DNA from 4 places in the Clostridium sp. JNZ X4-2 genome. Region 4 is predicted to be linked to each of the others. Evidence: riboswitches for the same ligand, from Rfam matches in the RefSeq annotation. Region 4 holds a riboswitch; each other region holds the start of a gene.
What was found. Region 4 has a riboswitch for cobalamin ahead of ACYUJ6_RS11755 (energy-coupling factor ABC transporter permease). Riboswitches for the same ligand answer to the same signal wherever they lie in the genome.
Positions count from the first base shown of each region.

Region 1: linked by a shared signal. The riboswitch ahead of ACYUJ6_RS15170 (cell wall-binding repeat-containing protein) and the one ahead of ACYUJ6_RS11755 (energy-coupling factor ABC transporter permease) in region 4 are both predicted to bind cobalamin.
Region 2: linked by a shared signal. The riboswitch ahead of tnpA (IS200/IS605 family transposase) and the one ahead of ACYUJ6_RS11755 (energy-coupling factor ABC transporter permease) in region 4 are both predicted to bind cobalamin.
Region 3: linked by a shared signal. The riboswitch ahead of hemA (glutamyl-tRNA reductase) and the one ahead of ACYUJ6_RS11755 (energy-coupling factor ABC transporter permease) in region 4 are both predicted to bind cobalamin.

Region 1 covers NZ_CM142685.1:3,148,430-3,154,360, reverse strand. Annotated here, with positions in the region: gene ACYUJ6_RS15180 (ABC transporter permease) at 1-858, shown strand, start outside; gene ACYUJ6_RS15175 (ABC transporter permease) at 863-1,795, shown strand; cobalamin riboswitch at 1,930-2,113, shown strand; gene ACYUJ6_RS15170 (cell wall-binding repeat-containing protein) at 2,255-4,015, shown strand; gene ACYUJ6_RS15165 (Ig-like domain-containing protein) at 4,039-5,610, shown strand; gene ACYUJ6_RS15160 (energy-coupling factor transporter transmembrane component T) at 5,686-5,931, shown strand, end outside.
Region 2 covers NZ_CM142685.1:3,184,611-3,190,541, reverse strand. Annotated here, with positions in the region: gene ACYUJ6_RS15335 (Rpn family recombination-promoting nuclease/putative transposase) at 1-364, shown strand, start outside; gene ACYUJ6_RS15330 (HIRAN domain-containing protein) at 408-779, shown strand; gene ACYUJ6_RS15325 (hypothetical protein) at 1,031-1,138, shown strand; gene ACYUJ6_RS15320 (hypothetical protein) at 1,135-1,275, shown strand; cobalamin riboswitch at 1,617-1,799, shown strand; gene tnpA (IS200/IS605 family transposase) at 2,058-2,513, shown strand; gene ACYUJ6_RS15310 (leucine-rich repeat domain-containing protein) at 2,668-5,277, shown strand; gene ACYUJ6_RS15305 (cell wall-binding repeat-containing protein) at 5,339-5,931, shown strand, end outside.
Region 3 covers NZ_CM142685.1:479,874-485,804, forward strand. Annotated here, with positions in the region: gene ACYUJ6_RS02450 (glycosyltransferase family 39 protein) at 1-1,429, shown strand, start outside; cobalamin riboswitch at 1,575-1,743, shown strand; gene hemA (glutamyl-tRNA reductase) at 1,867-3,138, shown strand; gene hemL (glutamate-1-semialdehyde 2,1-aminomutase) at 3,139-4,413, shown strand; gene galU (UTP--glucose-1-phosphate uridylyltransferase GalU) at 4,468-5,340, opposite strand; gene ACYUJ6_RS02470 (glycosyltransferase family 39 protein) at 5,502-5,931, opposite strand, start outside.
Region 4 covers NZ_CM142685.1:2,448,180-2,453,239, forward strand. Annotated here, with positions in the region: gene ACYUJ6_RS11740 (energy-coupling factor ABC transporter ATP-binding protein) at 60-893, opposite strand; gene cbiQ (cobalt ECF transporter T component CbiQ) at 908-1,687, opposite strand; gene ACYUJ6_RS11750 (hypothetical protein) at 1,691-2,029, opposite strand; gene ACYUJ6_RS11755 (energy-coupling factor ABC transporter permease) at 2,032-2,700, opposite strand; cobalamin riboswitch at 2,855-3,026, opposite strand; gene ACYUJ6_RS11760 (hypothetical protein) at 3,388-3,840, shown strand; gene ACYUJ6_RS11765 (ferritin-like domain-containing protein) at 3,927-4,355, shown strand; gene ACYUJ6_RS11770 (tryptophan transporter) at 4,410-4,925, opposite strand.

The DNA.
Region 1 (5,931 bases), 700 kb from region 4:
TCCATTCCGCTTATGCTCACTTCCCTTGGAGTTTCACTGGCATTTCGCATGAAGCTCTGGAATATAGGAGGAGAAGGTCAATTTTTTATGGGAGCTTTTGGGGCTTCCTGGGCTGCGCTTAAGTTTCCGGAACTTCCCATTGGAGAACTTTTAATGCTTATGTTTGTATGTGGTTTTATATCAGGGGGAATATGGGCTCTGATAGCGGCAGTTCCAAAAGCATTTTTAAATATAAATGAAACTATAAGCACACTTCTTTTAAATTATATAGCTATTTTGTGGGTTCAGTATCTGGTATTTGGCCCCTGGAAGGATCCTGAAGGTAAAAATTTTCCTGTAACTGCAACTTTTTCACAAAATGCCACTTTGCCCTCTTTTGGAAATACAGATATAAATGCAGGGCTTTTTATTGCATTTATAATTGCAATGCTGATGTTTTTGATTCTCAAGTATTCCAAATGGGGATATGAAATAAAAGTCAGCGGAAATAATAAAAATACGGCGATTTATGCAGGCATGAATTATATAAAGAATATACTGATTGTCATGTTTATAAGCGGTGGAATAGCCGGAATAGCTGGTATGGTAGAGATATCAGGCGTAATTCACAGGCTTCAGCAGGATATATCTCCAGGATATGGATATACGGCCATTATAATAGCCCTTTTGGCAAGGCTGAATCCATTTTGTATAATAATTGTTTCATTTTTTATGGGGGGACTTTTTGTAGGAGGATATAATCTGCAGACATCGGGTTTTTCGCTGAGCACAGTTTTGATGTTTCAGGGTTCTATACTGCTTTTTGTACTTGGCAGTGAAATATTGCTTAAGTATAAACTGGTGAGGAGGGGAGAGTGATCATATGAACAGTACCTTTATGATTTCAGTGATTGCGGCGGGCATTGTTGCAGGAACCCCGCTGTTATATGCATGCCTTGGTGAAATCCTATCTGAAAAGTCGGGAATTATGAATCTGGGAGTGGAAGGTATGATGCTTGTAGGAGCTGTAGTGGGATTTGCAGTGAGTATTCATACTCAAAATAAGTGGATGGGTTTTATGGCAGGCTGCAGTGCTGGTGCAATCCTGGCATTTTTTCATGGTATCCTTACCATAAAATTGAAGGCCAATCAGGTGGCAAGCGGTGTGGCTCTTACTATATTTGGTACAGGGCTTAGTGCATATTTGGGGAAATCTTATATTGGGGTGCTTCCCTCTGTGTCATTTAAGGAAATAAGTATACCATTTTTAAATGAAACACCTGTAATAGGAAAAATTTTTTTTAAAAATGATGCCCTGGTATATCTGAGTTTTATACTGGTTTTTGTAATGTGGTTTGTACTGTATAAGACGAAAGCAGGACTTATAGTGAGAACTGTTGGTGAAAATCCATCTGCCGCAGATGCAGCCGGCATAAATATTTTTCTTGTAAGATATACATGTGTAATTTTAGGAGGCATGTTGTCGGGAGCTGCAGGAGCATATATATCACTTGCATATTCTCCTTCCTGGAGTGAAAATATGACCGCAGGCAGGGGATGGATTGCAGTAGCTCTTGTAATATTTGCAATGTGGAATCCCATTCGGGGTATGATAGGAGCATATATTTTTGGAATTATAAATTCCCTTGGACTTCATCTTCAAGCTTTCGGCTTTGCTGTTCCTGTATATATACTTCAGATGCTTCCTTATATTTTGACTTTTGCAGTCCTTATTTTTACTACCAGAGAAACAAGAACAAGACGTTCCGTCATGCCTCAGGCACTTGGAATGCCATATTCCAGGGAGGAAAGATAATTATAAGGGCGTGGCAGTTTATTCATTGGGTAAACTTACCATAGTGTTTTTACTCGGTATCCTGTTTAATATGTATTGACTGGATAAAATTTATATCATATACTTAACAATAAGGTAATAAATTGTTTGTAAAAATTTAATATTTGTTGTTAGGTGCTGTTGTTTTAACAGTTAAAAGGAAAAGTTGAAGAAGTACTGCAGCCCCGCCGCTACTGTATGGAGGATGAAACCTTGTTTATATCACTGGTAATGTATCTGGGAAGATAAGGGAGTAGGATGAATCTGAGCCAGGAAGCCTGCCTGACATTTTTGTTAATTCTTTCGGAGGGAAAGATATTATATATTTTATTAAAGTTATGTGCTTTATTGGTAAGATATATGTGAACATTTATGCTGGAATGTAAATAATGGAGACCCTTGGAGGTCTCTTTATTATTGATCATAAGGAGGAATTATGATATGCAACATATGAAGAAAATCATAAGCAGAATTGTCATGTTTTTGTTTGTAATTGGCATTGCTTTATCCAGTTCCGCTGGAAATGTATTTGCGGATTCAAACAGTACCGGCGGCATGACTACCACTGCAAATGAAAACAGACTTTCAGGAAATGACAGAATTGAAACATCTTTAAAAATAAGTCAGGATGGGTGGAAATATGGTGCAAATACTGCGGTTATAGCCCAGGGTTATGGCTATGCAGATGCCCTTTGTGCAGCACCTCTTGCAAAAAAATACAATGCGCCTATAATACTTTCCAGGCAGGATTCACTGAGTGATGAAACTATAAGTGAACTCAAAAGGCTTAAGGTGGACAAGGTATTTGTGGTTGGAGGGACAAGTTCCCTTTCTGACAATGTGGAGTCACAGTTGAAAAACATTGGTGTCAGCAGTGTGAAAAGACTTGGCGGAGCAGACAGATATGAAACTTCTGTAAAAATAGCCGAAGAACTGGGAGATGCTGATAATATTGTAGTGACATCCGGAAGTGGTTATGCGGACAGTCTTTCAATAGCATCCATAGCTGCAAAAAAGGGAATGCCCATATTACTGTCTCAAAGTAATGAACTTCCCCAGATAGTGAAAAATTACTTGAAAAACCGGGATATAGCAAAAACTTACATAGTAGGCGGTACAGCGGTTATAGCCGGCAGTCTGGAATCATCTCTTCCAAATGCCATAAGACTTGGAGGTACCACCAGGTTTGATACAAATTTGGCTGTACTTGAAAATTTCAAAGACGACCTTAATTTTGACAATGTGTACATAGCCAGTGGAGACGGCCCCAATGGGGATGAGTTTGCAGACGCCCTTTCCGGATCGGCTCTTGCGTCCACAAAATCTGCACCTATGGTTTTGGTTTACAAAACCCTGAGTACAAAAACCGCAGATTTCCTGAAATCAAATATGTCCAGCAAAACCATGCTTACAGCATTGGGAGGTGCGCTGGTGGTACCGGCTGTAATCGTGGATGATCTGGTTCATTATTTTAACGGTGAGGCTACCAGCGGAGGCATAGGAGATGATACCAAACCCGGTACAGGGGGAGGCGGAAATTCAGGAACCTTTACGTTGGAAATTACTAAGGATAATAATGAAACTGTTTTAAAAAAGCAGGTGTTAAATATAGATGGCAGTAAAACTGCTTTTGATTATTTAAAATCTATGGTGGACAGTGTAGAAGTGAAAAGTGGATATATAAATTCTATTTCTGTAAATGGACAGAGCTATGTGAATAAGTCTGCTCCCGATTTGTCCCATGGTACCAGCTGGTTTATATATGTAAATGAAGGCTTTGCCACTGTAGGTTCCCAGTCTATAAAGCCACAATCTGGAGATGTCATAAGGTTTGATTATCATAATTGGACTTATGAAAATCCTGGCGGAACTGGAGGAGGGTCCGGTGGCTCTGGTGGAAATAATAATCCTCCTAAACAGGATACCCAGTTGACAACGCTGAATGGAGCTGAGGGGCTTAATCTTGTGATCACGGAAAAAGTGGATGGAACTATAAATATACAGGCTAATAGCAGGTATTTAAGCGATTGTATAATCATCAGGCTTTATGATGATAAAGGTAACTTAAAATATATAAATGAATCTTCAGGTGGGAAGATGGATATAGATACTACTTTAGATCCTGGTAATTATACAGGAACTATAAAGGCATCTTCCAGCATGGATAATAAGATTGATATAGAAACATTTAGTGTATCTTGATTTTGGTATAAGGGGTGAATGTGATGAAAAATTTTAATAGAAAATTTCTATCTTTTATAGTATCTGCATTTATGGTAATAGGTGTTGCAGGAAGTACTACAAGTACTGTATTTGCAGATGAGGGACAAACTACCGGACAGACAGATTATATGGATTCTGTAAATGAACTTATAGATAATATAAGTGCTACGGTGAATGATGAAAATAACAATGGCTGGATAGCTGTGGACAGGGCAATTGCAAATCTGGCACTGTACAAGGCTGACAAAGATACAGTATCGAATTATGTAGATAATCTTAAAGAAGCCTTGAAAACTCCAACGATTGGAACATATGAAAAAGGCGTACTTGGATTATTGGCAGAAGGGAAAGATCCTACCAATTTTGAGGGCGTAAATCTTGTAGAAAATATATATAACTGTGATGAGCAGACTATGAAAAATGGAGGAATGAATATTTATTTATATGCTCTTTTAGCTTTAGACGCGGCAAATTTTTATGTACCTCAAAATGCTGTTTGGACGAGAGAAAAACTAATTGATGCTATATTGAGTGATTCCAGCAGGCAAAATGGTGCCTGGTACTCTAATGTTAACCAGTGGACTCCAGGTGCAGAAGAAAAATATGTTATGGATCCAGATACCACAGCTGTGGCACTTTCAGCTCTTGCACCTTATTATTATAAGAATAGTGAAGTGAAATCTGCAGTAGACAGTGCAGTACAGAAACTTTCCGATGAACAAAATGAAGACGGGGGATTTACATCTTGTTATGGCGGGGAAAACTCCAATAGCACAGAAATGGTCATAATTGGTCTTTGTGACAATGGAATAAATCCTACTACAGATAGCAGGTTTATAAAAAATGAGAATCCTATAGATGCTCTTTTAAGATATGCCGTTAGCGATAAATCAGGATTTGGCTATACAGATAGTAATAGTGTAAATGTATATGCCACAAACCAGGGACTGGAAGCATTAGTATCCTATAAACTTTTAACTGAAGGAAAAGGATCTGTATACAAGGGATTTTATGTTCCTGCAACTAGCATAACTTTAAATGAAAGTGAAGATAAATTAGTAAAGGGTGGAAGTGTACAGCTTACAGCATCTTCATTACCTGGTGATGATAAAATTTCATGGAGCAGTTCTGATAATAATGTAGCTACAGTTGATTCTAATGGTAAGGTTACTGCAGTTGGAGAAGGACAGGCCACTATAACAGCTGCTGCTACAGATAATTCCGGCGTAGAAGATACATGTGAAATTACTGTAGTCAAGGAAATAGTTCACATAGAAAATTTAACTGAAAACACCAGCTTTTCTTTGGGAAATGATGCAGACATAAAAATAAAAGCTGAAAATGTATCTTCTCAGGATCAGCCGGTTACACTGATGGTAGCTCTGTATGATGATAATAATAAAGGTAAATTTATCAATCATGTGAGTGTAAGTCAGTCTATAAAAGATGCTGAATCATCTACAATAGATGCATCTATGCAGATTCCATCTACGGGAAAATATACATTAAAAGCCTTTGTTTTGGATGACAAGGATAATCCACTTTCTGATACTATAGAAATACCTATAAACTGATATTTTGGGGAATACTTAAAGAATGGCTGCTGGATTACAGCCATTCTTTAAACAGCTTAAAGGAAGTGAAAATCCATGACTTATAAAAATAGAGAAAATTCCAGATACTTCATTGATTTTAAACAGTACCATGTGCTTACAGCTTCTCTGGTTTTTATCTCCATGATGATGATAATATTTTCAAATGACAATCCGGTAGTACTTGCATCTGTATATGTATTTGTTATATCCATGATATTATTCTGCAATGAAAAACATAAATTTAAAGTGGCACTCTATTATTTTGTACCCATTGCCTTTTTTATAATTCTATTAAATGTG
Region 2 (5,931 bases), 740 kb from region 4:
AGATGATCCAATAGTACAGTGGATGGAATTTCTGGATGCAAAATCGAAGGGAGTGATAGAGGTGCTGGCAGGGAAGAACAAAAATATAAAAAAAGCTTATGGACTGCTTCAAATAATAAGCCGGGATGAAAAAGCCAGGATGTTATATGAGGCAAGGCAGGCAGAAATCAGTGACCAGCGTACCAGGATAAAAGTGGCAGAGGAAAAAGGAATAGAAAAAGGCATAGAAAAAGGAACAAATGATAAAGCAATAAGGATAGCTAAAAAGATGATTAATCGTGGAGATTCAATAAATGATATAGCAGACATAACTGAATTACCAAAAGAAAAAATAATAGAACTGAAAAAGAAATACCAGAATTAAAGAACAAAGAACTTTGAACTTCAGATTGAAAGGGGTGTTATATTTGGAGAAGAATTGTTTTATTACAATTACAGGATTGAACCATTATTACGATAAAAAACCCTTTGAGATTGACCGTATACTTAAAATTGTAAAAGAGCCTGAAAATGAATATGACGGCGAGGCAATACGAGTTGAGCTTCCTTATATTGGCACCGTGGGTTATGTAGCCAACAGCCCCAATACTGTTTTTAAGGGGACCATAAGTTCCGGAAGATTATATGAGCATATAGGGGAGTATGCCTATGCACAGGTTTATTTTATTACCCATTCAAGCGTGATTGCCCTTGTGCTTTTGCCTGATAAAATAGAAAAAGATTTAAAAGAAGAAGAAATACAGAAAATGGTGAAAAAACTGAACACTATGATACGATAGGTCAAGCTTGAAAAACTAAGTAAAATTTTTTTGAGTGAGATAAACACAAAATGTGTGTTGGCTAATCCATTAATTGTATAAAAAAATTATGATATAATTCTATCATAATAATGGTATAAAGGGAGAAGAAAATATGATTATTAAAGTATCGGCAGCACTTAGAAATGAATATTTGGCAATATCACCATTAGCTCATGAAACAAAAAGAACCAATTTATATAACTAAAAATGATGAGGGTGATGTTGTCTTGATGAGCATAGATGCTTTTGAGAGGAGAGAACAAATTTTACAACTCAGAGCAAAGGTTTTACAGGCAGAGCAGGAGCGAACTAATGGTGAAAAGACTATGAGTGTTTGAGTGTTGAAGAAGCGAGAGACAGTCTAAGGGAACGTGTAAATGAAATGCTGGAGCCTAAAAGAGATGGTTCAGATAAGGATGAAGCTGAAATTACAGGAGGAAAACGTCTAATTAGAGTTATGATGAATATTATGTAGATAATTGTTGTAATATATCCTGGGAAATAAAGCTCGGGATATTATTTTTTTTCACAAACAGTACAGGTATTATATGGAATTACATGCAATAAATGTGCTTGCTGCAAATAGTTTTTTTTATCAGATAGATTGTTTATTTAATTAATTGTTAGGTATAGAGTTAAAGTAAAAGATCAATAAGGGGTATTGAATAATGTATTAACCATAAAAAGAATATTTAGACAAAAAATGACGTGTTATGTAGAAAGTTGTATATAAATAATATAATTCCATTAAGATAAAGTTTTAACAAATATGTTGACAAATACCTATACATGATATATTATCAAGGTAATGAAAATTAAATAATATTTGCAGCAGGCTTCTCAATGAATTAATAGGGAAAGTGGTTAGAAACCACTGCAGCCTCCACTACTGTAAGGAAGATGAAATCCATGTGAAACCACTGAAGGGACAACCTTTGGGAAGGTATGGAGAGTAAGATGATTCCAAGCCAGTATACCTACCTGCTTGCCGGTATATATAGTTCTTTTGGTAGGAAAGACTGGTATCAGATGTATTTCCATTTAAATTGTGAAATATATTAATATGATATGTGAAGACCTTCAAAAGAAGGCCTTTTTATTTATGTTTTAACAAGTTGAAGGTACTTTAGTACCTGAAACTAAAAACCGCCCGCTATGCGGGTGTGATTAAATGCTTAAGCAAAAAAAGTATTACCTTTTTTGTTATAATGATGAATGTTCAAGTCATCAAAATAATTAGAAAGAAGGTAATACTCTATGGCAGAAAGTTTAGCACATAGCAAGTGGTTATGCAAGTACCATATAGTATTTACGCCCAAATATCGAAGAAAGATAATATACTACAAATTGAGAGAAGATATAAAAGAAATAATAAAAGATTTGTGTAAATGGAAAGGTATAAGAATTATAGAAGGACATATGATGCCGGATCATATACATCTTTTAGTATCGATACCTCCCAAAACAAGTGTGTCAAGTTTTATGGGATATCTTAAAGGGAAAAGTTCAATGATGATATTTGATAGGCACTCAAATCTTAAATATAAATTTGGAAATAGACATTTTTGGGCAGAAGGATATTATGTGAGTACAGTAGGACTTAATGAAGCAACAATAGCAAAGTATATTCGAGAACAAGAAAAAAATGATCAAATAATGGATAAGATTACAATAAAAGAATTGGAAAACCCTTTTAAGGGTACAGTTAGGTAATCAATCCACTGAGGCTTGAACAAGGTAAAAGCCAGCGTCATTTAGGCGCTGGAAGTATTACGCCCTTATAGGGCTTGAGCAAGCCACCTCTTTTAGGGGTGGTTATGACTTAAACAGGGCAGGTAAAGAAATACCTGAAAATTATTTTAAGTCCATGGAAAGTAATATCAAAAATGATCCTGATTATTTAATGGATACAAACAAAAGCCCCGTAGTAGATGATGTCGCAAAATGTGAATCCATTGCTGCTGCAGTGATCGCTGACGGTAAAGATCCTACAAATTTTTGGGGAGTTAATCTTATAGAAAAAATATACAATAGTGATGGCATGTCAAAAAATCTTCCGGGAGTAGGAAATGAAGAATATTGTGCATATGCCCTTATACTCTTAAGCGCAGGGGACTTTACCATTCCCGATGATGCAAAATGGACCAAGGATAAATTGATTCAAACTCTGTTAAGTGAGCAGAAATCTGACGGCGGATGGAACAGAAACGTCGTATACCCAACTCCTCAGGCAAATATATCACAAGCTAGTGTTACAGCAGAGGTGATTTCAGCACTGGCACCATATTATAACACAAATGCAGATGTGAAAAAAGCCATTGACAACGCCATTGCCCTTTTACAGGAAAGGCAGGCTTCGGATGGAGGGTTTGGACTTGTTAATAACAGCTCGGATTCAGGAACAGGTGTAACAGCCCCAGTAATAACAGCATTATGTTCACTGGGGATAGATCCTGCCACAGACAGCGGATTTATAAAGGGAGACAATAACCCTATGGATGCGCTATTGAGCTTTGCTTTAAATGACAACAGCGGATTTGGAGGTACAAATAATACATCATTGGATCCTACATCAACAGAAGTTGGTTTTAGGGGGATAACCGCATATAAGCTGTTTAAAGAAGGAAAGGGTTCCATATATAATTTTACAACTGCACAGAGCAGCAATGCAGATCTTTCAAATCTGAGTCTTTCAGGAGTAACTCTCAATCAAGCTTTTGATTCATCTGTAACATACTACACGGCATCAGTTGGCAATGAAGTGTCAAATACTGACATAACAGCGGCTGCAGCAGACAGTAAAGCTCAGATAAAGGTAAGTGTAAATGGAGAGGATGTAAGCGGTCAGCAGGCCAACCTTAATGTAGGGGAAAACAACATAAAGGTTGAAGTCACAGCAGAGGATGGAACTGTAAAGACCTATAACATAGTTGTAACCAGGGCTGCAGAGTCTGTTGTAAATGTGACAGGAATAACTCTTGACAAGACAAGTACAACTGTGGAAAAGGGGAGTACAGATCAGCTTACAGCAGTTGTTGCTCCTGAAAATGCCACTAATAAAAATGTAACTTGGACAAGTGATAAACCTGAAATAGCTGCAGTGGATCAAACTGGAAAGATAACTGCAGAGGCAGAAGGTACGGCCACAATAACAGCATCTACGGAAGATGGAAATAAAACCGCAGCTTGCAGTGTAACAGTTACTGATAATAGTCAAACCAACCTTGTAGATATAAGCACCGATTTGCCTGAAGATGCGTCTTTTAAACTGGGAAGTGATGCCAAAGTAACCATAAATGCTGTAAATAATTCTGATGAAGAGCAGCCCGTTTCATTGATACTTGCACTGTTCAACAAGGACAACAATGCCTTTGTGACTTATACAGCAGCACAGCAGGATGTTGAATCAAAAGGATCCACTGCACTGACAGGTAGTATAAAGTTGCCGGATACGGGAAATTATGAATTGAAAGCCTTTGTGTGGGACGGACTGGATGACATGGAACCCCTCTCCGATGTTAAAACCGTACCTGTTGTGAGCGGTGATACAGGTGAAAATGATAGTGAAGTAACTTTTGCTGACTGGGGTTTGGAGGAAGCAGTGAGGGATTCCATAGGAAAGCCCGAGGGCACCTTGTATAAAAGTGACGTGGACAAGATAACTGAACTGGATGTCACTGGTAAGAATATACTGGACCTTGGTGGTATTGAAAACCTGACTTCACTTGAAACTCTCAATCTGACAAGTAATAGAAAATTAAATGTGGATACCATAAGCAAGCTGAATGAACTGCCCCATCTGGAATACCTCGATTTAAGTAGTACTCCGGTGGATGATTTGAGTGTATTGAGCGGATTGAGCCATTTGCAGTCTCTTAAGTTATATATGAATTCTAAATATGATGGATTTGCTAATTTAGACGGATTAAAAAGTTTGACAAATTTAAAAGAGTTGGATTTAAGTGACAATCCTATTGGTGATATAAATGGGCTAAAAGATCTAACTAACCTGGAAAAGCTTAATCTAGAAGATACTTGTTCAACAAATACTACTATAAGCGATATAAGTGTACTGAGCGGACTGAAAAATTTACAGTATCTTAATTTAAGTAGAAATAATGTAGAAGATGTAAGTAGTTTAGGTGATCTTACAAATCTGCAGTATCTTGATTTAGACAGTAACCCAGTAAACAATATAAGCGCTTTAAGTAAATTGACTAATTTGCAGACCCTTCTTTTGAGTAAATATTCTGGTAATAGCCAGGTTAAGTACGATAAAATAAACGATATAAGTGCATTAAGCGGATTGAAAAATTTAACGACTCTGGATTTAAGTTATAATTCTGGAATAACTGATTTAAGTACATTAAAGGGCTTGACAAATTTAAAAAGCCTTGTTTTATATGGCATAACAATAGACGATGATGGCCAGCAGGATTTAAAAAATGCATTGCCAAATTGTAATATAGCTTTTTAATAATACTTTAACTAAGAGTAATTTATTTTTATGACTTAACAATGAATTCAGGGAGGTCAATATGAAAAAGATTATAAGCAAATTTATTATGTTTCTGTTTGTGTTTGGAATTGCACTTTCAGGTTCAGGAACTGGTGTATATGCAGATACTTCTGCAGTTGCATCTTCAAGCAGAATTTATGGAAATGACAGGATAGAAACTTCACTTGAAATAAGCAAAAATGGCTGGAAGGATGGTGCGGATACTGTGGTAATAGCCCAGGGCTATGGTTATGCCGATGCCCTTTGTGCTGCACCTCTTGCAAAAAAGAATAATGCACCTATAATTCTCTCCAGACAGGATTCGCTGAGTGATAATACAATAAGTGAAATTAAAAGGCTTAAGGCAAAGAAGGCTTTTGTAATTGGGGGAACAGCTTCCCTTTCAAGTAATGTGGAGTCTCAGCTTAAAACACTGGGGATAAGTGATACTGAGAGACTTGGAGGGGCAGATAGGTATGAAACCTCTGTTAAAATAGCCAAAGAACTTGGAAGTGCAGACAGCATTGTAGTAACTTCCGGAGCCGGCTATGCGGACAGCCTTTCTATAGCTCCTATAGCAGCAGCCAAGGGAATGCCCATACTTTTGACTGGAAGCAGCAGCCTTCCTGATGT
Region 3 (5,931 bases), 1.6 Mb from region 4:
TAAGGGGTCAGGAATGCCTCAGATGCAGGTCCCTGGAGGAACTGGCGGATCCTCTCAGAAAAATGGAGGAAATTCAGGACAGATGTCTTTTGAAAAGAGAATGGGAGGAACACAAAGAGGAGGCTTCGGCGGACCTGGCGGGGCCAACGGGCTTTCAGGAAATTTTGGAGGTCAGACTACAGCAGGCATTACAAGACTGTTCTCTAAAAATATTTTATCGGATCAGATAGTTTGGTTTTTACCACTATCCATATTGGGATTTATTGCTGCAGCAATAGTGGAAAAACTCAGATTTCCTTTTAATAATAGAAAGAAATTGGATTTAATAATGTGGATCCTCTGGCTTGTTCCGGAATTTATATATTTCAGCTATACTAGGGGTCTGTTTCATCAGTACTATTTGACTATGATGGCTCCTCCAATTGCAGCTTTATCGGGTATAGGCCTTACTTCCATGTGGAAGCTGTACAAAGAAGAAAGCATAAGGAAATGGTTGCTTCTGCCTGTATCCCTTATCTTAGAAGGGCTGCTGGATTTGCTCATGTTATCCTATTTTAACACTACTATACCTGCTGTATTTAAAGGTATAATCACAGCAGCTGCAGTGATGTGTCTTGCTTCTTCTGTGCTGCTGATAATTTACAGGATAATAAAGAGAGAAAGCTTAAATCAAGGCAGAAATATAAATTTTGCCAGGGTGCTTGCCAGTCTTGCTTTTATAGGAATACTGATAACGCCTGCTATTGGATCCTCTGCTGCTGTAACTCATGGTGTAAATGGAAGCATGCCTGCTGCAGGATTGGAACTCCTATCCAGCAGCGGATCCGGCAATGCCGGCATGAGGAGTATGGGAGGAAGCAGCAGACTCAGCAATACAAATGAAAAATTAATAAAATTCCTTGACAGCCATGTTAAAAATGAGAGATATGCTCTTGTGGTCTCCAGCTCCAATACTGGTGCCGGCATGATAATTGAAAGCGGTAAAAGCGTGATGCCTCTTGGTGGATTCTCAGGATCCGATAAAATACTTTCCTTAAGTGAATTCAAGCAGCTTGTTAAAAAAGGCGAAATAAGATATGTGCTTACAGGAGGAATGGGAAGAGATTCAGATGATATAATGAGCTGGGTTGAGAAAAACGGTAAAGCTGTTCCGGAAAACCAGTGGAAGAATACCACATCCGGCAGTCAGGAAAATAGAAACATTCAGGGAAACTTCAATAACGCTCAAATGAATAGTCAAATGGGTAATGGCAACAAAGAATCTAATAATGGCAACAAACAATCTAATGAACTCAATGGAGACGCGAATAAAAATGCAGGCACAAATAAAGATGAAAGCGGAAAAGTTCAGAATTCAGGTCAAAATGGATTTGGAGGAATGGGAATGAATTCCCAGACACTGTATGATTTACAAGGCACTGTAAAATAATGGAAGGGGGGTCAGACCCCGTTCCAAATTTTGGTATGGGGTCTGACCCCATTCCATATATTTCCTGAAAACTGTGTCAGAAATATGCACCCTTGCTGATAAATGAGAGTTGATTCTTTCCTTGATAATGTTATAATTAAGATAAAATCTAATAATAAGTGTAGGTTAATTAAAGGGGAATCAGGTAAAAATCCTGAACTATCCTGTAGCTGTATTAGATGAATTTAAGCAATATGGGCCACTTGAGAAACGGAGAAGGCATACTTAAATAATGAATCTTAAGTCAGAAGACCTGTCTATACTTCGCACCGTTAACTCTACAAGTGATAGAGGGGGCTTGATATTGATGAACTATTTTTACAGTAATATGTATTGATTATAAAAATCCTTTTGACACTTTGTTAAAAGGATTTTTTTATTAAACGGGAGTGATGAAAATGGTACAGCTTATTGGAATAAAGAGTGAATGTAATATTGAAATCAGGCAGAGGTTTTCCATTATAGCTTCAAAGCTGGAAGGTAAATTAAAATGTCTCCATGAATTTCTGGAAAATGTCTTAATATTGAGTACCTGTAATAGAACAGAAATATATATGGAATCAAAATTTTCCAGGGAAGATGTAGTGAATATAGTATTTAAAGGATTGGATTGGGACAGCAGACTTATTCCCTATACTTTTTATGCTGAAGACAGTGAGGCCGTTAAACATTTAATAGAGGTCAGCTGTGGTTTCCATTCAAAAATTCTGGGCGAAGATCAAATTTTAGGACAAATCAAGAATGCATATACTGCAGCGGTAAAAGCTAAAACTATAAAAGGCGGTCTTGAAAGGTTGTTTCAAAATGCCATAGCCTGTGGAAAGGAATTCAAAAGTATCTGTGAGATGTATAAAATACCTGTATCGGTTCCGTCCATAGCGGTAAGGGAGGCATTAAATAAAGGCTGCAGAAAGTATATGATAATTGGTTTCGGGGAAATCGGCAAGCTGGTGCTGAAGTATCTGGAAAGTTCCAATGCAGAAATGGTATATATTGTAGTCCGTGACTTGAATAAGATCAAAAATTTATGCTATGATTACAAATGGGTTAAATTTATAACTTTCAAAGAGAGAAAAAATTATTATAATAAGGTAGACTGTATCATAAGCTGTACTTCTGCACCGCATACAATAATTTCAAAAGAGGATATTCCCTGGAAAAAATTACTTGTATTTGATTTGGCGGTGCCCAGAGATGTTGATACAGGTGTCTCGGATTTGCCTCAGATCCAGCTCTATGATATTGACAGCATAAGCAAGATGGATGAAAGAAATAAAATCATGAGAAAAGAAAAGATGCTGAGATACAAATATATTGTGGATGACTATATAAACAAATTTATGGAATGGCAGGCTTTGGATGAACTTTCACCTGAAATACAAAGGATAAAAAAATATGGTAATGAAATCTGCAATAAAAGAATACAGACTTTTAAGAACAAACGATATACAAAAGACAATGAAGCACTTGTAAGCACAATGATAAACAGCACTGCCAGAGTTTATGTAGACAGGGCAATAGAAGTGCTGAAGGAAGAAAAACTTAAGGGAAGAGAAGATGAGTGTCTGAAAATGATAAATAGAATATTTTTTCCTCCTAGCTGTGATAATGATTTAAAGCGGGATTATAATAGTGATTTACAGCAAAATAAAGAATGGAGATGTAAATAGATGATAAGTGATGATATATTCAATGAATCCAAATTATATATGCCTGGGGGAGTAAACAGCCCTGTCAGGGCATTTAAGGATGTACCCTTAAATCCACCTGTAATAAAAAAGGGAAAGGGAGCTTATATTTATGATGAAGATGGCAATGAGTACATAGATTTTGTATGCTCCTGGGGTCCCATGCTTTTAGGACATTGTGACGAAGATGTGGTAAATGCCATAAAAAACACCTGTGAAAATGCCATATCCTTTGGAGCCAATACTAAAGTTGAATTGGATCTGGCTAAACATATATGCACAACTGTGGACAATGTGGAAATGCTCCGAATGGTAAATTCGGGTACAGAAGCTACCATGAGTGCGGTAAAGCTTGCCAGAGGTTATACGGGAAGGAACAAGATCATAAAATTTGCCGGATGTTATCATGGACACTTTGATGATTTCTTGGTTGATGCAGGATCAGGAGTCATGACTGAAGGAATTCCGGGCAGTGCGGGAGTCCCTGAAGACAGCATAAAAAATACTCTTGTGGCTCAATACAATGACTTGAAAAGTGTAGAAAAGCTTTTTGAAAAACAGGGCAGCAGTATTGCAGCTGTTATAATTGAAGCTGTAGCCGGGAATATGGGTGTAATTCCAGGAGATAAAGACTTTTTAAAGGGCATTAGAAAACTTTGTGATAAAAATGGAAGTCTTCTTATCTTTGATGAAGTCATGAGCGGATTCAGAGTGGCTTACAAGGGTGCTCAAAGTATTTATGGCATAAAGCCCGACATCACTACATTTGCAAAGATCATAGGAGGGGGACTTCCCTGTGGTGCCTATGGCGGCAGAAAAGACATAATGGAGAAACTCTCGCCCCTGGGGCCGGTTTATCAAGCTGGAACTATGTCCGGAAACCCTGTGGTAATGGCGGCAGGACTTGCTACATTAAAAAAACTCCACACACACCCGAAGTATTATGTCCATCTTGAAGAATTAGGTAAAAAATTGGAACAGGGAGTAAAGAATATAGTAAAAAAGAAAAAATTACCTGTTGTAATCAACAGGTGCGGAGCCATGTTTGCACTGTTTTTCACGAAAAATTCAGAGGTTAGAAATTATGAGGACGCTAAAAAATGTGACACAGGTATTTTTGCAAAGTATTTTGAACATATGATAAGTAAGGGTATTTATATTGCACCTTCACAATTTGAAGCTGTATTTTTAAATGTAAAACATACTGATCAGGATATTGATAGATTCCTGGAAGCATTTAATACCTTTGAAATTTAAAAATAGAGGTGGATTTGATTTTTACACAAATCCACCTCTATTTTATCAGGTTGTTTAAACAGACTTTTCCCTTATGCCGGCCAGATAATCCATGAGTTCTTCTTTTAAGTCCTGTCTCTTTAAGGCATAGTGTATGTTTGCCTCTAAAAATCCCAATTTATCCCCGGCATCATATCTTTTCCCATGAAAATTATAAGCATACACGGGTTCTGTTTTTGCAAGGAATTTCAATGCATCAGTCAGCTGTATTTCTCCATTTTTATCCGGTCTGGTTTTGTCAAGAATTTCAAATATCTCTGGGGTTATTATATATCTTCCCAGAATGGCAATATTTGAAGGAGCTTTTTCGATTTTGGGCTTTTCCACCAGATCATTCACTCTGTAAACCAGATTTTCAATTTTTGTTCCGCTTACAATACCATATTTGGGAATCATGCTTTCACTTACAGGCTGCACTCCTAAAATGGATCCATTATATTTATCATAACAATCCATCAATTGTTTAAGACAAGGTATTTTGCTGTCAACTATGTCATCCCCCAACATAACTGCAAAGGGTTTGTCTTCTATAAAACTTTTAGCCAGGCTTATGGCATGACCCAATCCCCGTGGTTCCCTCTGCCTTATATAATATATGTTTACCATGTTGGATATGTTTTGAACCAGCTTCAGCAAAGTCACCTTATTGCTTCTTTCAAGTTCATCTTCCAATTCAACAGATTTATCAAAATGATCTTCAATGGCTCTTTTGTTTTTACCTGTAATTATTAATATTTCCTCAATACCGGAAGATACTGCTTCTTCAACTATATATTGAATAGTGGGTTTATCAACTATGGGCAGCATTTCTTTAGGCTGGGCCTTTGTAGCTGGCAAAAACCTTGTTCCCAGGCCAGCTGCGGGAATTATTGCTTTTTTAATACTCATATTTTAGCTTTAATGGAAAGCCGTGCCCCCATTAAATATTCACTCCTCTCTATGTTGACTGTGTAAGTATATATATTAAGATAAAAAACTTCCTTATTAATAATTTTTGCTTTTTAACCTTAAAAGCCCCTTAAAAAATCCATGCTGAATGTAAACTAAGTTTAAATATTGTGTAATGGTTCATTATTGCCTGAAATAGCATAGGTTTTTCCTTTAAAAGCAATATCCATAAGTATCTTTGCCAGATAAAAAAACAGGATTATATTCAACAGGGAAATCCCATCGGTTATCAGGCTGTGTGAATTGGAATTCATACGCCCCAGAGCTCCAAAGAGTACATGGTAAATGTTGCCGTAGATGGTGATGGTATATCCCAATAACAATGTGAGAAATCTTTTATCCTTTAAATAGATGAAAGCCAAAATGCACAGTGCAGCAGCGGGAAATAAATATCTTTCATGCATTCCAGTAGAAAAAGTAAAAACTCCTGAAATCTGAACAAGTGCACAGGAAAAAGCCATTGTTCTGCTCTTCAACTTGGCGTAGATTATCCATGAAAATAGGGTAATTGCAATAATTGCAGCCATTCCC
Region 4 (5,060 bases):
AAAAATCACTGAAATCTTATTAAAAAATTCCAGTGATTCTACTTTTATATCTTTTCATGTCAATTTCTATTTTGATTTTCTAAAACACTTTTGGCCTGACCAATGGTAAGAGGTAATGTATCTGCATTTATTGCTCCATCTCTATCCAGAATTTCAACCAAATGAGCTACTCTTGGAAGTCTTAAATCAATTTTTCGAATAAACTCTTTTTGATTAAACACTTCCTGAGTTGTGCCTCCCCTTACAATTTTTCCTTTATCCAAAAGATAAACCGTATCAGCTAAAAGAGGAACTGTATCCACATCATGGGTGGCAAAGATCAAAGTAATTCCAAGTTTTTTATTTATTATGTCAAGAAGTTTGATTAACTTATATACTCCCCTGGGATCAAGAGCTGCTGTGGGTTCATCCAGAACCATTACCTTAGGCTTCATGGCAAGGACACTTGCAAGTGCTATTCTTTTTTTTTGCCCTCCACTTAAATTATGGGGACTTTTATCATCATAACCTGTCATTCCAACCACCTTTAATGACCATGCTATTGTATCTTCCAATTCCTGCCCTCTCATACCCATGTTCAAAAGCCCATAGGCAATTTCCTGTCGAACTGTAGAATTAAAAAGCTGATCATCAGAGTCTTGAAATACCATGCCTACCATACGTCTTATTTCAACTAAATTTTTTTTGCATACCTGAAGTCCATTTATTGTAATAGTACCTGATTTAGGCTTTAAGATTCCATTAAACAGATGAAAAAGAGTGGATTTACCTGCACCATTGGGACCAAGTATTGCTACCTTTTCCCCGCTTTTTATTTTCATGTTAACATCTTTAAGTGCCAGGCTTCCATCACCATAAGCATAGCTGACTTTATCCACATCAATAAGTTCCATATATTATTCTCCTTTTAAATCAATATATTTGCAATAATTAAAGCTGCCAATAAAACTGCTCCTAATATTCCAAAGCGAAAATCCTTGGCTGGAATGGAGTATGTGAAAAACTTAGCTTGTTTACTCTCTTCGTTATATCCTCTTGAAAGCATGGCATTGTAAACCCTCACACTGCGATCCAAAGATTCTATTATGACATAAACTGCTATTTTTCCCGCATCTTCAGCACGGCGCATCCAACTGGAATTATCTCCCATACGGCTCAATTGGGCATGTCTCATACTTTTTCCCGTATCCTCAATTATAAATATATATCTGTACATCATATCCGCTAAATCTATTATAATTGATGGTACCTTAAATATTCTCAGGGTTTCAAGTATTTCAATCATGGGTGTGCAAAAGGACAGTATACATGCCAGACTAACTGCTGCCATTATCCTGAGCATCAACAAAATTCCAAGTATAAGACCTTCTCTGTAAATATTAAAGCGATATCCAAAAAGGGGAATATAGGTTAATACCTGCTGTCCATTGGTAAATAACATACTGGCAAACACAAGCCATGCTATACTAAAGGGCATAAGCATCCTTTTTATAAGTCTTTTCCAGGGCATATTCAAAGTATAATATCCAATTATAGAAAGTGCCCACAGAGAAACTACTAAGTACCAATGGGAAAGAAAAGTTACAATTATAATTGCACTTAAAAACAAAACTGTTTTTACCCTTCCATCCAAACGGTGTAAAAAACTTTTATTACCAGATATCCTGCCAAATGAAGATAGTTCCATAATTTATTCTTCCTTTAACGATTTTTTATTTTTAGCTGATTCTCCAAACAATTTTTCCCAATGATGTCCCACTATTAAGCCTGCAAAAAAATTTGCTACAGAAAAGGCTCCTACCTGTGCATCACCAGGTAATTCAACAAAAGGCTTGTGATTATTGGATGCCATGGTATTCACCTTGTCATCTGTACCTCCGGCTTCCATTTTATGATTGACCATATATTTTGAAGCCCCAAATATAAAAATAAACAGGATTATCATTACTGTCAACATAATTCTAGTAAATTTATCTAAAAATTTAATGCTTGTACCTTTTCCATTTTTTATATTACCACTTGATTCCATAATTATTTTGCCTCCTCTTTCCTAAGTACACCTGGCAGCAAATCTGGACGTCTTTTTATCATGACCTGAAGAACCAATGCTGTAAATACACCTTCTGCTATAGCTAAAGGCAGCTGAGTAGGACCATAACCTAAAAAGAATATCATCCACTGCTTCATCAAAGGAACATGTCCATGTAAACTTATGGCCAATTCAAGGGCAGCTACCAGATATGTAACTATATCACCTACAAAACCTGCCACTCCTGCGGCCAGCCAAATAGGACTTTTAAAATACCTTAATATTTTCCAACATAAATATCCTAAAATCCCCGCGGCTATACCCATGGAAAAAGTGTTTGCACCAATGGTGGTTATGCCTCCATGTCCTAAAAATATGGCCTGAAAAAACAATACAATAGCTGAAATAACACCAGTTGCAAAAGGTCCTACTATAATAGCTGCCAGTGCAGTACCGCAGGGATGAGAGCAGGAGCCAGTTACAGGAACGGGAATATGCATGCATGATATAACAAATACTGCTACGCCTACCATTGCCAAAAAAGGTTTATAATATAAGTTCTCTTTAACCCTTTTTTTTATCTCCTTAACACCTGGTATCATAAATACAGCACTTATAGCATACCATGTTCCCCAAGCCTGTGGTGATAAAATACCATCTTCAATATGCATTTCTTATTACCTCCAATTTTATATTTAAAAATCCATTTTAATTCTAAATAAAAATTTAACCCCTTAGCTTAAAAGCGCTGAGGGGTTAAAATTTATAAAAAACAATATAAATTCCTATATTACAGTCACCTCCCTATCACTCGTAGAGCTTAATGGTTCCCAAATAATATAGGCAGGTCTTCTGACTTGGAATCATCATCCTTATAACCTTCCCAGTTTCCCAGTGGTATATCTATAAGGACTCCTCTTTTACAGCGGCGGGACCGTGCAGACTTCTCATCTAACTTCCCTTTTAAGTAAAATACACCTATATATTTTAATATTATTTTTGCTATGTTTACTTTTTTTAATACTTAAAAATCATTACATGTAATAATTAAGTTAAGTTTCTCACAAACTTTTAAAGCTGTCAAGTGAAATTAAAAAAAATTAATTCAGAGCAAGCTGCATGTTCTAAATATTTTTTTACTTCATCATAAAATAACTTTTGATTACCTTTTAGTGCAATCACATAGTCAGATATTTTTTGAAAAAGTTGATTTTATCACTTGCAAAATTTTCTATTTATTTACTCATACGTCTGCCATGAAAACTGTACTTAAAGTTTTAATTACTTACCAAAAACGCTTTACAAATTAATAGTAAATATTATATAATTATTATTATAAACTTCTGGGGGGTAATAAATTGGAAACAGAAATAAATTTTAATTCTCTCATAACATCAGTGGGAAATTGTTGTTTAGGAAAAGAAATTTGTGGGGACCACTGTGATAAATCAAATTGTCTAATAGGATATTGTAAAAAAAACTTACTTGACTGTCTTAAATCTGGTCAGCAATTTTTAGATGAAGAGATAGATGAAATCCCACTATTTGATACAAAAGTCTTTGATAAATCCTCTGTTATAGATACAATTGGCCTTATATTAAATCAATGTAAAAGCTGTAATGCTTATCATGACGAGGACTGTATAATAAATATTTTGAGAAGTGCATGTGAAGTAATTTTATTTGGGAACCCAAAAGATTATAAAGGCAGTGTGCTCTTATATCTGGCTGATATAAAAAATGACAATTCGGAAACAGCAGATAAAATTCATGAAGCCTACATACTTAACAAAAAATCATCTCAAAATTAATTATATGTAGTTTATGTATAACCAGCCATGGCGAGGGGCTTACAATACCTTGTACATAGATATTAAGGAAAGAAGGTTATTATAATATGGAAAATGTAAAATTAACTTATGAAACAACCTTGGGAGATACAGAAGGCACTGACGTTGAAAGATTAGTAAAACAGACATTTAAGGGTGAAACAAAAGAAGCTGGTCTATATACTGCTATAGCACGTCAAGCTCAAAGACAGGGATATGGAGACATTGCAGAAATACTAAAAGTTCTTGCAAAAGAGGAAATAGAACATGCTGCTACATGTGCTGAGTTAAACAATATGATAACGGGGGATTGCTTCCAGGATATAAGACAGATGCTGGAAGGAGAAATTTTTGCAAATAAGTCAAAACGTGAAGATGCACTTCACTCAGAAAAATTAAAAATTGATTCTGCAAGAGAGTTTTTTAACTCAGCTTCTAAAGATGAAGGCCGTCATGCCAGAATACTTGAAGGAATACTAAAAAAATATAATAAATAACTTAAAAAAATCAAGGGAGATAAAATAAAATCACGCCCTTGATTTTTTAACAATTTATATTTGTTTTACTGCCCCTCTTTTTACTGCTATATTTATTATATTAAATAAGACTGCACCCACTATGGTGTTTACAACAGCTGCTGGTAACACTACAGTTAAAAATAATGCCGTAAAGCTAGTGCCAAGTCCTACTGTAAGCAAAACTACAGTTAAAAATGCAGTACCGCTTACTATTGTTCCAATTGCCGTAGTCAATACAATATTTATCTGATTATTCACTTTGTCCCTAAAAGGTTTTACCAAAATAAACATTACATTTATAGTTATGAATTTGTCAATTACATTTGCAAATTGTCCTCCTGGAAAAGTTGTAGTTGCCGCTGCCAATATTCCTGCCACAACACCCGAGCAGACACAAGTCTTGTAATCCTTATTAAGCAAAAGTATTATAAAAAGCATGGCGAGAGATATATCTGGTTTCATTCCAAATAAAATTGGAGGCACAACTTGATGCAATACTGCACCAATGGCAAGCAGTATAGAATTTATAATCATTTTTTTTAAGTTCATAATTGACACTCTCCTAAAATTATAATTTTAAATATTAAATCCTAGGGAAATCCCTAAGTTTATACTATAATTGAGAGAGAAATATTTCTTTCATAACATAATAAAACACCACCAATGCCTATATTTTTTCCATAA